2 regions of the Streptomyces sp. NPDC001828 genome follow, and region 1 is predicted to be linked to the other one. Evidence: riboswitches for the same ligand, from Rfam matches in the RefSeq annotation. Region 1 holds a riboswitch; the other holds the start of a gene.
The links. Region 1 has a riboswitch for cyclic di-AMP ahead of ACFYZA_RS03900 (transglycosylase SLT domain-containing protein). Riboswitches for the same ligand answer to the same signal wherever they lie in the genome.
Positions count from the first base shown of each region.

Region 2: it holds a riboswitch for cyclic di-AMP, as region 1 does, so the genes downstream of both, ACFYZA_RS32285 (M23 family metallopeptidase) here and ACFYZA_RS03900 (transglycosylase SLT domain-containing protein) in region 1, are expected to answer to the same signal.

Region 1 is NZ_JBIATV010000001.1:831,169-838,975, forward strand. It holds gene ACFYZA_RS03870 (universal stress protein) at 1-296, shown strand, start outside; gene crcB (fluoride efflux transporter CrcB) at 312-803, shown strand; gene crcB (fluoride efflux transporter CrcB) at 880-1,254, shown strand; gene ACFYZA_RS03885 (phosphatase PAP2 family protein) at 1,485-2,102, shown strand; gene ACFYZA_RS03890 (hypothetical protein) at 2,187-2,870, shown strand; gene ACFYZA_RS03895 (RraA family protein) at 2,922-3,545, opposite strand; cyclic di-AMP (ydaO/yuaA leader) riboswitch at 4,240-4,421, shown strand; gene ACFYZA_RS03900 (transglycosylase SLT domain-containing protein) at 4,427-5,188, shown strand; gene ACFYZA_RS03905 (STAS domain-containing protein) at 5,503-5,940, shown strand; gene ACFYZA_RS03910 (DUF4157 domain-containing protein) at 6,058-7,807, shown strand, end outside.
Region 2 is NZ_JBIATV010000014.1:163,330-171,136, forward strand. It holds gene ACFYZA_RS32270 (GNAT family N-acetyltransferase) at 1-649, opposite strand, end outside; gene ACFYZA_RS32275 (HPr family phosphocarrier protein) at 802-1,083, shown strand; gene ACFYZA_RS32280 (GntR family transcriptional regulator) at 1,293-1,970, opposite strand; gene ACFYZA_RS32285 (M23 family metallopeptidase) at 2,152-2,916, opposite strand; cyclic di-AMP (ydaO/yuaA leader) riboswitch at 2,930-3,089, opposite strand; gene ACFYZA_RS32290 (M16 family metallopeptidase) at 3,314-4,678, opposite strand; gene ACFYZA_RS32295 (M16 family metallopeptidase) at 4,696-6,033, opposite strand; gene ACFYZA_RS32300 (DNA topoisomerase (ATP-hydrolyzing) subunit A) at 6,242-7,807, shown strand, end outside.

The DNA of each region.
Region 1 (7,807 bases):
CCCGGGCCGCCGTCGACGACCTCTTCGCCGAGGCCGAGCGGCGCCTGGGCCGTCCAGCCCGCCGCCTCGACCTGAGAGGCCGCGCCGAACAGCGGGTCGTGCGCGCCGCGGAAGGCGCCGACCTCCTCGTCTGCGCGCGCGACGGCGACCACCGCCACCTCGGGCCGCGCAGTCTCGGTCCGGCGACCCGGTTCGTGGTCGACCACGCGCCCTGCCCGATCCTGCTGGTGTGGCCCGAAACGGCCCCGGGCCTCGGCTCGCTGCCGCCGCCACCGCCCGCCCATCCGCAGCCCTGACCAGTTAGGAGAAGCATGTCCGACGCAGCCAAGCAGTCGCGGGTGACCGACGGGCCCACCGACCCCGATGTCGATCTGGGCGTGCCGGCCCAGCGCCGGGACCTCGCACGCGGTCTCGGCCCGGTCGTCGCGGTGGTGGCGCTCGGCGGAGCGATCGGCGCCTGCGCCCGCTACGGGGCCTCGCTCCTGTGGACCACCGCCCCCGGCTCGTTTCCGTGGACGACACTGCTGGTCAACGCCGTGGGCTGCGCCGTGATCGGCGTGTTCATGGTGGCGATCACCGAAGTGTGGTCCGCGCACCGGCTGGTCCGCCCCTTCTTCGGCACCGGCGTCCTCGGCGGATTCACGACCTTCTCGACGTACGCCGTCGACATTCAGAAGCTCCTGTCCGCCGGACGGCCCCTGACCGCCCTCGCCTATCTGGCCCTCACGCTGGCCGTGGCGCTCGCGGCCGTGTGGAGTGCGGTGTGGCTGACCCGGCGCGTGCTCGTGCGGAGGCGGCGATGACCGGCCTGACGGGACGGACCCACCCGGCACAGCGGACCGGGGACGACACGCGGTACACCGGACGGGAGAGCGTCAAGTGAGCTGGATCTACGTGGTGTTGGGGGCGGCGATTGGCGCGCCCCTGCGCTTCCTCACCGACCTGACCGTGCAGAAGCGGCACGACAGCGTCTTCCCCTGGGGCACCTTCACGGTCAACGTCGCCGGCTGTCTGATCCTCGGCGTACTCACCGGCGCGGTCACCGAGGGCGCCGCGTCCTCGTCGGTACAGCTGTTCGTCGGCACGGGGCTCTGCGGAGCGCTGACCACGTATTCGACCTTCTCGTACGAGACGCTCCGGCTCGCCGAGCAGGGGGCGAAGTCCTACGCGGTGGCGAACGCCGTCGGCAGTGTGGTGGCCGGCCTCGGCGCGGTCTTCGCGGGTGTGGCGCTCGCCGAGGGGCTCTGGGGCTGAGGGCTTCCCGCAGGGGCCACCGAGCGGATCGGCAGGGGCGCGCGACCCATCCGGACCCTCTGAGCAACCCATCCGGACCCTCTGCGCAACCAATCCGGATCGTCTGCGCAACCAATCCGGATCTTCTGACGTCTACATGCCTGTAGTCGTTCATGTTCCGCTCGCCCGGCCTTCACCCAGAAGGCCACCCCGCACCCCGCCCCGTTCGACCCACCGGAGAAGCGCATCCCATGACCAGTTCCGCCCCCACGACCCAGGCCCTGGACGGCGCGTCCATCGACGGCGGCCTGTACGGCGACATCACCGACTTCGCCCGCCATACGCACTGGCTGAACGGACCGGTGGCCGCGTACACCAGCTACGGCGTCGCCCTGTTCGCCGTGTTGATGCTGGCCGGCTGGTGGATCGCGCGGCGCAAGGACGCCTCCGTCATGGCGGCGGCCCTGTCCGCGCCGATCGCGGTGGTGCTCGCGTACGTGGTGAACGACGCGGTCAAGTCGGTGTTCACGGAGCCCAGGCCCTGCCGTGCGCTGCCGCACGACTTCCTGATCGAGAAGTGCCCGCCCCTGAACGACTACGCCTTCCCCAGCAACCACAGCACGGTGGCCGCTGCCACGGCCGTCGCCCTGTTCCTGGTCGACCGGCGCCTCGGCGCGATCGCCGCCCTCGCCGCACTCCTGATGGGCGCGTCCCGGGTGTACGTCGGCGCGCACTACCCGCACGACGTGCTGGTCGCCTTCGGGGTCGGCGCGGCCGTGGCCCTCGCGGTGACGTGGTCCGCGCGGCGGTACGCGGCCCCGCTCGTCGCCCGACTGCGCGGTGGCGCCCTGAAGCCCCTGCTCGCCTGACGCCCGCCCGCCCCGGCGGCGTTTCTCGTCCGTGCGGGCGTGGACCGGTGTCCAGGGCGGGCCCGAACACCTAGGGTCGGCGGCATGCTGCGAATCGTCGATGAACTCGCCGGCCCCGGACCCCTGCGCATCTGCGCCCAGGCCCCCGCCGACGGTGATCCCGGGACCGCACTGCGGGTGCTGCTGATCGCGGACGTGCTGGCGCGCGTCGTCGAGCAGGGCGGCAGGGCGGCCCTCATCGGATGGACCGGCCCCGAGCAGCCGGTGGCCGCCGCCGGTATCCGGCCGCCCGACGCCGAGGGGGACCCGGAGCGGATCGCCGAGCAGCTCGGCGGCCCGCCCGGCGTCCAGCTCAGCAGCGCGACGTACGAGGGCGCGGGCATCGCCGGCCTCCAGATCGGCGCGGCCGCTCTGCCCCCGCTCGAAGGCCTCGACCTGCTGGCCGTACGCCTGCTGCTGCTCAGCCACCCCTACGAGGAGCCGGTCACGGTCACCGCCGACCAGGTCGACGAGGCGGGGCGCGCCCTCGCCCGCTGGCGGCGGGCCATCGCCGGCTGGGCCGCGCAGCCCTCGAAACCGATCCCCGCCGACCTCAAGAGCACGGCCCGCACCGCCCTGGACAACCGGCTCGACACCGCGGCCGTGCTGCGCCTCCTGCACGATCTGGCGACGGCCGACGAGGTGGCGCCGGGTGCCAAGTTCGAGACCATGTCCCACCTGGACCGCGTCCTCGGCCTCGAACTCGTCCGCGAGGTCGGCACGGTGTGAACCGGGCACGCTCCGTCGCCAACCAGCCATGCGCGAAAGGGAGTTGGGCGCTCAGCCCTCGAAGCCGCCGTCGCCGAGGGCCTTGTCGATCCGGCCGCGGTGCGCCTCTTCCCAGGCGTCCAGGGATTCGGCGGCCTCCTTGGCCAGCTTGCGCCGGGCATCGAGGAGCACCTGCTCCGCCTGCGCGCGGGGCGTGACCACGATGCCCTCCTCGTCGGCCACCACCACATCGCCCGCGTGCACGAGCACTCCGCCGCAGCGGACCGGCTCGTTGAGCGGGGCGACGGCCTTCTTGGTGCCGGGAATGGGGATGACGCCCCGGGCGAAGACGGGGAAGCCCGCCTCGCGGACCTCGGCGAGGTCGCGGATCACCCCGTCGACCACGAACGCCGCGACGCCCCGGCGTTGGGCCACGGCGCACACGTTGCCTCCGGCGAGGGCGTAGTCCAGGTCGCCCGACTCCACCACGATGACCGAACCGGGTTCGGCCCGGTAAATGGCCGCGTGCAGCATGAGGTTGTCACCGGCGGGACAGCGCACGGTGAATGCGGGCCCGGCGACACGCGGCATCGGAGACCACAGAGGGCGAATGCCGATATCCATCACCTGCGGGCGCCCGACGATGTCGGCGAGCGTGGTCGGGGGAATGTCCTTGAATTCGCTGAAGTCGTTCATGTTCTTCCTGGTGATTGGTAGTTGACGGCGACTATTACTGGGTGGGCCGCAGCCATTGTGCGGCGAAGACGGGTTTGACGGGACGTGACGGGGCCTGCGCCGAGAGCCAGTTGGGCGGAATGGGCCAGATGGTGTCAGGGGCGCGAGGCCGTGCCAGGCGTCGCGCCTTCGCCATGTGGACGCGAGCGGACTCGCAGGATCCGTGATCGATCGAATTGATCACCGCAAATGAATTGATCACCGCCCCGCCTCCCCGTTCCCCGCCCCGCCCCCTGTCACCCCCGGTTCCCTGGAGGGTGGCCAGTGATCATGATCCCGGACAAGGCGTAGGGGATGGGTGTGGTGTCGCACACAGGGGGTAGGCGGGGACCTCGTGCCCGAAGTGTCCGAAATGAAATGTAATCGGCGCGGGATGGACCGCCGTGGCAATGTCCTAATTGGGGCTAATGGGTAAGACTCGCCTCTTTTATCGGAGGTCCCGGCGGTTGCGTCGCGGGCGAGTGAATTGGGTCACGTGCGGCCCGCCGGGCGTGTGGCGCCCGCCCGGGGCATTTCGCTTCACCCGAAAGCGAGTTGGGCGCTCCCGCCGAAGTGGCTGGCGCCGGTGAATTCGAGTTGATCTATATTCCTGATCACCCCTCACGAATTCCGGCCTTGTTTCCGTCGGGGCTATTCGTCTACGTTCACCGTCAATCCGGAAGGAACGCCGAATCCTGCCGCCGTCCGGAGCCTCCCATACACGTACGGCAGGAGCGGGGGACCCAGGTAAGCCGCCGATCCGGATTCCGGAACGGCTGGGGTGAAGTCGCGTGCACCGCGACCGGACATCTCCCGTCCGAACCCGACAGCTCACCTCGCAGGCGACGGAGAGGAATAGACACATGTCCGCAAAGGGCAAGCACCGCCGGCCGAAGTCCCGCTCGTTCTCCCGGGGCCTCGCCGTCGCGGGCACCGGCAGCGCCGTCCTGGCCCTCCCGGTGATCGGCGCGACCACGGCCTCCGCCGCCCCGGCGTCGGTCCACTCCGTCGTGGCCAAGCCGGTCACCGCGGTGAAGGCCGCCCCCACGAGCTACTCCGTGGCCGACGGGGACTCGCTGGCGAAGATCGCCGACGCGCTCAACGTGAGCGGCGGCTGGAAGCAGCTCTACCAGGACAACCAGAGCGTCATCGGCAGCAACCCCGCGCTGATCCGCCCCGGCATGAAGCTCACCCTCGGCGCCCCCGCGGCGAGCACCGCCCGGGACGCCTCCGCCCGGGCCGACCGCTCGGCCCGGACCACCGACCTCACCGCGACCGCCACCGTGGCCAGCACCACCACGTACGCGAACAACCTGGACGGCTGGATCCGGCAGTCGCTGGACATCATGGCCCAGCACGGCATCCCGGGCAGCTACGACGGCATCTACCGCAACGTGATGCGGGAGTCCTCGGGCAACCCGATGGCGATCAACAACTGGGACTCCAACGCCGTGGCCGGAACGCCCTCCAAGGGACTCCTCCAGGTCATCCAGCCCACGTTCTCCGCCTTCCACGTGCCGGGCACCTCCACGGACCTCTACGACCCGATCGCCAACATCACCGCGGCCTGCAACTACGCCGCCAAGACCTACGGGTCGATCGACAACGTCTTCGGGGCCTACTGACGGATCCCGTGGCCGGGCCTCTCGCGGTGAAGGGAGTGCCCGGCCGCACCGCTCGCGGCCCCGAGCGCGCGCCCGGCCATCCCAACTGGCCGGGCGCCGCGCCGTTTTGAGCCCTCGGCAGCCGTTGCGCAGGGTCAGAACAGGGGCAGACGCAAATTTCGTTCACCCCCCGGGGTGAACAATTCGAAGGCTGGACGTTTCTGCATACGCGTCTGTTCCTAGGGTGCTAGTGCGTCACCCCGGGGACCACGGTGACTGCCCGACTACCGAGTACTCCCGCACCGCGGGGGTCAGTTCTGGACCGGGAGCTGCCCATGGGATCCACCGCTCGGCCATCCGTCTCGGCGCCCGTGCCCCTTCCGCCGGGGCTGCTGCCGGACCGGTGCCGCAACGCCCGCACCTATCTGATGCACGGCTTCACCGTCGTCGAGGTGCACGGCACCGTGGACCTGGCCAGCGCGCCCGGCGTCCAGCTCCACCTGGACGCGGCCACCCAGCCGGCCGGCGCCCGGGTGATCGTCGACCTGCGGCCCGTGGACTTCTTCGACTGCGCCGTCTTCACCCAGCTCTGCCGGGCGCACCGCAGGATCCGCGAGCGCGACGGCCACCTCGGCGTGGTCTGCGTACGGCCGTGGCATCTGCGCATCCTCGCGGCGGCCCGCCTCGACACGCTCCTGCGGCCTGCCGGATCCGTGGAGGAGGCTGCCCTCGCCGCCCTGGCCCGGTCCGGCTCGGACATCAACCGGCTCTGAATCGCGGCTGGTTGACAGGAGTGCACCCGTACTTGCCCTTTCGTACCTTCACCCCTGCTCCCGTGGCTGATATGCACGTACAGCCCGGCTTCACGATTCACCACCGAAGGGGTTCACGTGCACGCGCAGGACAGGCAGCAGGGCCCAGCTGTCACGCCCGGCGGACCCGTTTCACGGGCCGGTGACCGGCGTGGAGGTGCGGGCGACGGACAGGCCGCGCCCGGCGGAGGGCTCGGTGCGGCCCAGTTGCTCGCGCTCCAGCGGTCCGCGGGGAACGCCGCGGTGGCCGGGCTCCTGACCCAGGGCGACGCGGCCGTGCAGCGCTCCGCGGTGCACGACGTGCTGCGGGGATCCGGGCAGCCGCTGGACTCGGAGGTGCGCGCCGACATGGAGACCAGGCTCGGCGCCGACTTCGGCGACGTACGCCTGCACAACGACGCCGCGGCTCAGCGGTCCGCCGCCGAGATCGGCGCCCGCGCCTACACCTCGGGCAGCCACATCGTGGTCGGGCAGGGCGGCGCCGACCGGCACACCCTCGCCCATGAACTCACGCACGTCATCCAGCAGCGCCGGGGACCCGTCGCCGGCACCGACACCGGTGACGGGCTGCGCGTGTCCGACCCCTCGGACTCCTTCGAGCGGGCCGCCGAGGCCAACGCCACCCGTGCCCTCTCCGGGCCCGCGCCCGAGGCCGGCGGTGAGTCCGCCTCCGTGCAGCGCGACTGCGGAACCGGGGCCCACGGGCACGCACACGCGGCGGGTGCCCCCGTCGTGCAGCGGGCGGTCGGCTTCGAGTTCGAGGCGCAGTGGAACGTGCGCAGGGTCGCCGACCCCGTCGCCGCCAAGGCCGTGCAGGAGCAACGGGCCGTCGAGCGCGAGCGGTTGCTCGACGCCAAGCTCCTGGAGCGGGTCCTCAACCCGTACAGCCCCTACGCGCAGGAGCTGAGCGCGGCGGAGCGGAGCACGTCGCAGGACGAACTGAGGGCCCGCTGGTTCGACGGCGAGTTCCTCACCGAGGCGGGCGAACTCCGGCTCAAGAAGACACAGTTGGGGCCCGACGGCGCGCAGCGCGCGGCGGCCGAGATGAGCCTGATGATCTCCAGCGAGATCTCCGAAGTGCCCCTGGTCGGTGAGAACCTCGGCAAGGGCCGCGGGCCCGACGGCGTGGTGGTGAAGGGCGACAAGTTCGATCTCACCGCGGACGCCAGCCCCTCGGGCGGCTCGAACCTGGAGTGGGTGACCGACCCGCTGAACAACGTCGCCGAGGTCGGCGGCGTCCTCGACCGCATCTCGCGGATGGCCGGCTACCTCAACGGCCGCCAGCGGGACCCGTACATCCCCTCCGAGGACGTCACGGCTGGAGGCGGCACGCCCGAGCGGCAGCTGCGCATCTACCCGTTCGGCGGCGCGCTCAAGTTCGCCCCGCAGACCACCGCCGGAGTGCGGCTCGACCGCCTGCCGGACCTGATCGGCTATCTGGCCGACAAGCAGGAGCCCGAGGAGAAGTCCGTCGCCGGGGCCGTGCGCGGGGTCTACGGAAAGCTCACCCACACCAAGGAGCGGCGCGCGCAGGCGCAGCGCGACCTCTTCGGCGGCGGGCTCGGCACGCTGCCCGCGGCCAAGACCGGTGCGGAGCGGGCGGTGGGCGAGTTCGGGGAGTCGGCTCCCGAGGGCATCTCGCTGTCGAAGACCGACATCGGCGGCCTCACCGGCCTGGTCATGCACCTGTCCTCCTACGTGCTCGCGGGGGAGGAGCTGCAGGCGGGTGCCAATGCCAAGTCCATCGCGGGCGGCCTCATGGCCCGCACCGACTTCGCCCGCCACTTCGGACTCCTGACGGAGGGGGTGCGGGAGTACTTCACCGCTC
Region 2 (7,807 bases), on a different contig from region 1:
TGACCGCGACCGAGCCGGGCGTGAGCAGGCGCCGCACGGAACGCGCCTCGGCGCGGTACTCGCGGGCGCGCTGCACGGCGAGGGACTCGGCGGTGGGCTCCAGATCGAGGGTGAGGTGGACCGAGCCGTCCTCGAAGGACCGCTTCTGCTGGTAGCCGGCGTCCGTGAAGACCTTGATCATCTTGTTGTTGGCGGGCAGCACCTCGGCGGCGAACCGCCTGATCCCGCGCTCGCGGGCGACCGCCGCGATGTGTTCGAGGAGCGTGGAGGCGACGCCCCGGCCCTGGTGGGCGTCCTGGACCAGGAAGGCGACCTCGGCCTCGTCGGCGGGGGCGGAGGCCGGGCGGCCCTGGGCGTTGATCCGGTCGTAGCGGACGGTCGCGATGAACTCGCCGCCGACGGTGGCCGCGAGCCCGACCCGGTCGACGTAGTCGTGATGGGTGAAGCGGTGGACGTCCTTGGCGGACAGGCGGGGGTAGGGCGCGAAGAAGCGGTAGTACTTCGACTCGTCCGACACCAGCTCGTAGAAGGAGACCAGGCGCTCGGCGTCCTCGGTGGTGATGGGCCTGATGCGCGCGGTGCCGCCGTCGCGGAGCACCACGTCGGCCTCCCAGTGAGCGGGGTACGCGGGGTCGGACGCCGTCGTCATACCGAAAGCGTACGGGTCGCGGGGCCGTACGCGCCGGGGCAAGGTGGGGAGGGCCGATCGGCGGCGCACAGGGGCCTAAGGTCGGTACGAGCACCGCGCACCACATGAGAGACTGGTCTAGACAACCGTCAGAGATTTCGAAGGGCAACACCATGGCTGAGCGCCGCGTCAACGTCGGCTGGGCCGAGGGCCTGCACGCCCGCCCCGCGTCCATCTTCGTCCGTGCCGCCACGGCCGCCGGAGTCCCCATGACGATCGCCAAGGCCGACGGCAACCCGGTCAACGCCGCGTCCATGCTCGCGGTGCTCGGCCTGGGTGCGCAGGGCGGCGAGGAGATCGTGCTGGCCTCCGACGCCGAGGGCGCGGACGCCGCGCTCGACCGGCTGGCCAAGCTGGTCGCCGAGGGTCTCGAGGAGCTCCCCGAGACCGTCTGATCCGGTCGACGTCACACCGAAGGACCGCGGAACCCGCATACGGGCTCGGCGGTCCTTTTGTTTTGCCGTGGAATGGGGTGCGGGCTCAGGCAGGGGGAATGAGGTGCGGGCTCACGCAGGGGAATGCGGGCCCGTCAATCAATAGGGAACGCCGAGCCGTCAATTCCGGGCAGCACGACGCCGGCCCCTTCTTGTATACGGCGCCGCCGTTAAGCGCGGGCACTCGCGATGTTGACGGGATGTTGCGAAGACCTCACGGGTACGGCCGTGCGCAGCCGATGGGCGGAAAAGGACCCCTCGGCGTGGAGGGCCGTGAGCGAGCGGGCACGTTCGGCGTCGCCGCGGGTCACCGCGTCGGTGATGGCGCCGAGTTCGGCCCAGGCCTCGGTGGGGCGGGACGGCGTCTCGACCGCGTACATCCAGGCCACCTTGTGCCGCAACTGCGTGAGCATCGCGATGAGTCCGGGGCTCGCGGAGGCCTGGGCGAGCGTCTCGTGGTACCAGCCGCCGAGCGAGCGCAGATCCTCGCCCTGACCCCGCCGGGCCCGGTCCTGACCCAGTCTCACCAGGCCGCGCAGCACCTTGAGATGGGCCTCGGTGCGCCGGCGCGCGGCCCGGGCGGCGGCCAACGGCTCCAGCAGGAGGCGCAGTTCGAGGAGGTCGGCGGCCTCCACCTCGGTGGGCTCGGCCACACACGCGCCCGCGTGCCTGCGGGTGGTCACGAACCCCTCCGACTCCAGGGTGCGCAGCGCCTCGCGGACCGGGACGCGGGAGACCCCGTAACGCCGGGCGAGTACTTCCTCGGTGAGCCGGCCGCCGCGCTCGAAGACACCCGTGACGATGTCGTCGCGTATGGCCGTGCATACCGAATGCGCCGGAATGCGCATGGCGAACCTCCGCTTCATTCCCCGCGGAACGCGGTCGACCAAGGCTTTTTCGTGACTCTATTGCAGGCCCTGTTAATTCCACGTGACGGGCCGGAACCAAGGCATATCTTTTGGCCAATGACGAAGGCCCCCGGCTCGGTGCCGGGGGCCTTCGGTGTGCGCGGGGAGCGCCGGTGCCGTCTCAGACGCCGACGCCGTGCGAACGCAGATAGGCGATCGGGTCGATGTCCGAGCCGTACTCCGGGCCGGTGCGGGCCTCGAAGTGCAGGTGCGGACCCGTGGTGTTGCCGGTGTTGCCCGACAGGGCGATCTGCTGGCCCGGCTCCACGGACTGGCCGACGGAGACCTGGATGACCGAGAGGTGGCCGTACTGGGTGTACGTGCCGTCGTGCATCCGGATCACGATGTTGTTGCCGTAGGCGCCACCGTCACCGGCCTCGACGACGGTGCCCAGACCCACCGCGTGGACCGGAGTGCCGATCCCCGCATGGAAGTCGATGCCGGTGTGGCTGCCGGAGGACCACAGGGATCCGCCGGTCTTGTAGCCGGTGGACACATAACTGCCGGATATGGGGGCCACGAACGTGTTGAGGCGCTTGCGCTCCGCCTCGCGCGCGGCGCGCTCCTTGGCCTCGCGCGCCTCCTGGGCGCGCTGCTCGGCCTTGCGCTTGGCGGCGGCCTCGGCCTCCGCCTTCGCCCGGGCCTTCGCGGCGGCCTGCTTCTGCGCGTCGGCCTGGGCGCCCAGCTGGTCGGCGAGGGAGTCGCCGATGACGATGGCCTGGCTGAGGCCGGTGTCGGTGGTGGTGCTCGGGGCGGCGACGGCCGGGGAGGCGAGGGTGCCTACGACTCCGGCGGTGGCCAGGGTGGCGATGCCCGCGATGTTCGCGCTGCGGCGCGTCATTCGGCTGGGCGCGCGATGCTTCCCGGTGGCACGGGTGAACGCCATGTAGCGGCGGTGTCCTTTCCTTCCATCTCGCCTACCGGGTTAGCTGACGGGTTCGGAGCAGGAAGGTCTCCTACGGGCTCCTCCGCGGGCGGAGGCGTCCGATTCACCCCAGGGACTGAGTGGGTCCCCGGCTCCCCTGGCTCGCGCCATCGGGGACTCGGCGATCACTGTCCGGTGCCGCGGCTGCGACGGGTGGTGACGGACAGCGGGACCGACGCTAAACCGCTGATCTTTCAATCACCAAACACACACAGGATTTTGTAGCGCACGCCACATCACAGACGGGCAACCTCCCCAATAAACCGGACATACGGGAGGACCCCGGCGGCTCATGCGCCTCCGGGGTCCTCCGTGTCCTCGTCCGTGCCGGGCCCGCTCGGCCGGCCCGGAGCCTCAATCAGCCCGTGACGACGGTGACTTCACCGATGCCGAGCGCCTTGACCGGCTCCGCGATCCGCGCGGCGTCGCCGACCAGGACCGTGACGAGGCGGTCGGCCGGGAAGGCGTTGACGACGGCCGCCGTCGCCTCCACGGTGCCGGTGTCCGCGAGCTGGGCGTACAGCTGGGCCTGGTAGTCGTCGGGAAGGAACTGCTCGACCTGGTCGGCGAGCGTCCCGGCGACGGCCGCCGCGGTCTCGTACTTGAGCGGGGCGACGCCCACCAGGTTCTGCACGGCCGTCTCGCGCTCGGCGTCGTCAAGACCCTCCGCGGCGAGCTTGCGCAGCACCTTCCACAGGTCCTCCAGGGCGGGACCGGTGTTCGGGGTGTCGACCGAGCCGCTGATGGCGAGCATCGCGGCGCCGCCGTCCGGACCCGAGCGCAGCACCTGGCCGAAGGACCGCACCCCGTAGGTGTAGCCCTTCTCCTCGCGCAGCACGCGGTCCAGACGCGAGGTCAGGGTGCCGCCCAGGCAGTACGTGCCGAGCACCTGGGCCGCCCAGACCCGGTCGTGCCGGTCGGGGCCGATGCGGCCGATGAGCAGCTGGGTCTGCACGGCGCCGGGCCGGTCCACGATGACGACCCGGCCGCGGTCGTCGGCGGTGATCGGCGGGACCGGGCGCGGCTCGGCGGTGTCGCCGGTCCAGTCGCCCAGGGTGTCCGCGAGGATCGCGTCGAGGTCGGTGGCCGCGAGGTCGCCGACGACGACGGTGACGGTCGTCGAGGGGCGCACGTACGCCTCGTAGAAGGCGCGCACCGCGGCCGCGTCGATGGCCTCGACGGTCTCCTCGGTGCCCTGGCGGGGCCGGGAGATGCGCGCGGAGGCCGGGAAGAGCTCCTTGGAGAGCTGCTTGGCGGCGCGGCGGGCCGGGTTGGCCTGCTCGTGCGGGATCTCGTCGAGCCGGTTGCGCACCAGGCGCTCGATCTCGGAGTCGGCGAACGCCGGGGCCCGCAGCGCCTCGGCGAGCAGCGAGAGCGCCTTGGGCAGCCGGGAGACCGGCACTTCCAGGGAGACCCGGACGCCGGGGTGGTCGGCGTGCGCGTCGAGGGTGGCGCCGCAGCGCTCCAGCTCGGCGGCGAACTCCTCGGCCGAGTGCTTGTCGGTGCCCTCGGTCAGGGCGCGCGCCATGATCGTGGCGACGCCGTCGAGGCCCGCGGGCTCGGCTTCGAGCGGGGCCGCGAGGAACACCTCGACGGCGACGACCTGCTGGCCGGGCCGGTGGCAGCGCAGCACGGTCATGCCGTTGGCGAGCGTGCCGCGCTCGGGGGCCGGGAAGGCCCACGGCGTGGCGGGGCCGGCGGCCGGCTGGGGGTGGAACTCCATGGTCACGACAGCGTCCGTCACTGGCCCGCCTCTTCCTCTTCGTTGCCTGCCTCGGGTGCCGCGGTGGGCTCGTACACCAGGACCGCCCGGTTGTCGGGGCGCAGCTTCGCGGCGGCGACCGCCCGGACCTCGTCGGCGGTGATGTCCAGGACGCGGTCGACCGCCGTCAGGGCGAGCTGCGGGTCGCCGAACAGGACGGCGTAGCGGCACAGTTCGTCGGCGCGGCCGGCCACGGTGCCGAGGCGGTCGAGCCATTCGCGCTCCAACTGGGCCTGGGCGCGCTCCATCTCCTCGGCGGTCGGGCCCTCGGCGGCGAACCGCGCGAGCTCCTCGTCGACTGCGCTCTCGATGTCCTCGACCTCGACCCCGCCGGACGTCTTGACGTCGAGCCAGCCGAGCGAGGGTGCGCCGGCCAGGCGCAGCAGGCCGAAGCCGGCGGCCACCGCGCTGCGGTCGCGGCGCACCAGGCGGTTGTGCAGCCGGGAGGACTCGCCGCCGCCGAGGACGGTCAGCGCCAGGTCGGCCGCGTCCGCCTCGCGGGTGCCGTCGTGGGGCAGCCGGTAGGCGGCCATCAGGGCGCGCGCCGGGACGTCCTCCTCGACGACCTCGCGCAGCTGTCCGCCGATGGTGCCGGGCAGCGAGCCGTCGCGCGGCGGCTGCTTGCCGTCGTGGGCGGGGATGGATCCGAAGTACTTCTCCACCCAGGCCAGCGTCTGCTCGGGGTCGATGTCGCCGACCACGGAGAGCACCGCGTTGTTGGGCGCGTAGTACGTGCGGAAGAAGTTCCGGGCGTCTTCCAGGGTGGCCGCGTCCAGGTCCGCCATCGAGCCGATCGGCGTGTGGTGGTAGGGGTGGCCCTCCGGGTAGGCGAGGGCGGTCAGCTTCTCGAAGGCGGTGCCGTAGGGGACGTTGTCGTAGCGCTGGCGGCGCTCGTTCTTGACGACGTCGCGCTGGTTCTCCATCGACTGCTCGTCCAGCGCGGCGAGCAGCGAGCCCATGCGGTCGGCCTCCAGCCAGAGCGCGAGCTCGACCTGGTGGGCGGGCATGGTCTCGAAGTAGTTGGTGCGCTCGAAGCTGGTGGTGCCGTTCAGCGAACCGCCCGCGCCCTGCACCAGCTCGAAGTGGCCGTTGCCGTGCACCTGGTGGGAACCCTGGAACATGAGGTGCTCGAAGAGATGGGCGAGGCCGGTGCGGCCCTTGACCTCGTGGCGCGAACCGACGTCGTACCAGAGGCACACCGCCGCGACCGGGGTCAGGTGGTCCTCGGAGAGCACCACGCGCAGGCCGTTGGCCAGTCGGTGCTCGGTCGCTGTCAGACCGCCGGAGCCGGCCTGCGCTGTGGCCGTGTGACCCATGGGCATGTACGTCCCTTCGTATCCGATGCGCAGTACCGCTGTGTGAAGTACTGGCGGGAGAAGCCTTACGTAAAGAAGTCCTGCCACTGTATGCAAGCGCGCGGGCACCTGGCGAAGTTCCCGGGTCGCGGTCGGCGTTGTCAGTGGGACGGTCCACAATGGTCGGCATCAGAGATCCGATCCGGTACGTGAAGGAGCAGCAGCCGCGATGGCCCGCCGCAGCACGAAGACCCCGCCGCCGCCCGACGACTTCGAGGAGCGGATCCTCGACATCGACGTCGTCGACGAGATGCAGGGCTCCTTCCTCGAGTACGCGTACTCCGTGATCTACTCGCGGGCCCTGCCGGACGCGCGGGACGGAATGAAGCCCGTCCAGCGCCGCATCGTCTACCAGATGAACGAGATGGGCCTGCGCCCGGACCGGGGCTATGTGAAGTGCGCCCGTGTCGTCGGCGAGGTGATGGGCAAGCTGCACCCGCACGGCGACGCGTCGATCTACGACGCCCTGGTGCGCATGGCTCAGCCGTTCTCCATGCGGCTTCCGCTGGTCAACGGCCACGGCAACTTCGGCTCGCTCGGCAACGACGACCCGCCGGCCGCCATGCGGTACACCGAGTGCAAGATGGCCGACGCCACCTCGCTGATGACGGAGTCCATCGACGAGGACACCGTCGACTTCGCCTCGAACTACGACGGCCAGGAGCAGGAGCCGGTGGCCCTGCCGGCCGCCTATCCGAACCTGTTGGTGAACGGGTCGTCCGGCATCGCGGTCGGCATGGCCACCAACATGCCGCCGCACAACCTGGGCGAGGTCATCGCCGCGGCCCGCCACCTGATCCGGCACCCGGAGGCGGACCTGGAGGCGCTGATGCGCTTCGTGCCGGGCCCCGACCTGCCGACCGGCGGGCGCATCGTGGGCCTGGGCGGCATCAAGGACGCCTACGAGTCGGGCCGCGGCACGTTCAAGATCCGCGCCACCGCCTCGGTGGAGAACGTGACGGCCCGCCGCAAGGGCCTGGTCGTCACCGAGCTGCCGTTCACGGTCGGCCCGGAGAAGGTCATCTCCAAGATCAAGGACCTGGTCGGCTCGAAGAAGCTCCAGGGCATCGCCGATGTGAAGGACCTCACCGACCGATCGCACGGCCTGCGTCTGGTCATCGAGATCAAGAACGGCTTCGTCCCGGAGGCCGTCCTGGAGCAGCTCTACAAGCTGACGCCGATGGAGGAGTCCTTCGGCATCAACAACGTGGCCCTGGTGGACGGCCAGCCGCTCACGCTCGGCCTCAAGGAGCTCCTGGAGGTCTACCTCGACCACCGCTTCACCGTGGTGCGCCGGCGCAGCGAGTTCCGCCGCACCAAGCGCCGGGACCGGCTGCACCTGGTCGAGGGCCTGCTGGTGGCCCTGGTCGACATCGACGAGGTCATCAGGATCATCCGGTCGAGTGACAACTCGGCGCAGGCGAAGGAGCGGCTCATCGAGCACTTCTCGCTGAGCGAGATCCAGACGCAGTACATCCTGGACACGCCGCTGCGCCGGCTCACCAAGTTCGACCGGATCGAGCTGGAGAGCGAGCGCGACCGGCTGACCGGCGAGATCGACGAGCTGACCGGGATCCTCGACTCGGACAGCGAGCTGCGCAAGCTGGTCTCGGCCGAACTGGCGGCGGTGGCCAAGAAGTTCAGCACCGACCGGCGCACGGTCCTGCTGGAGTCGGCGGGCGCCCCGATCGCGGCCGTCGCCCTCGAAGTCGCGGACGACCCGTGCCGGGTGCTG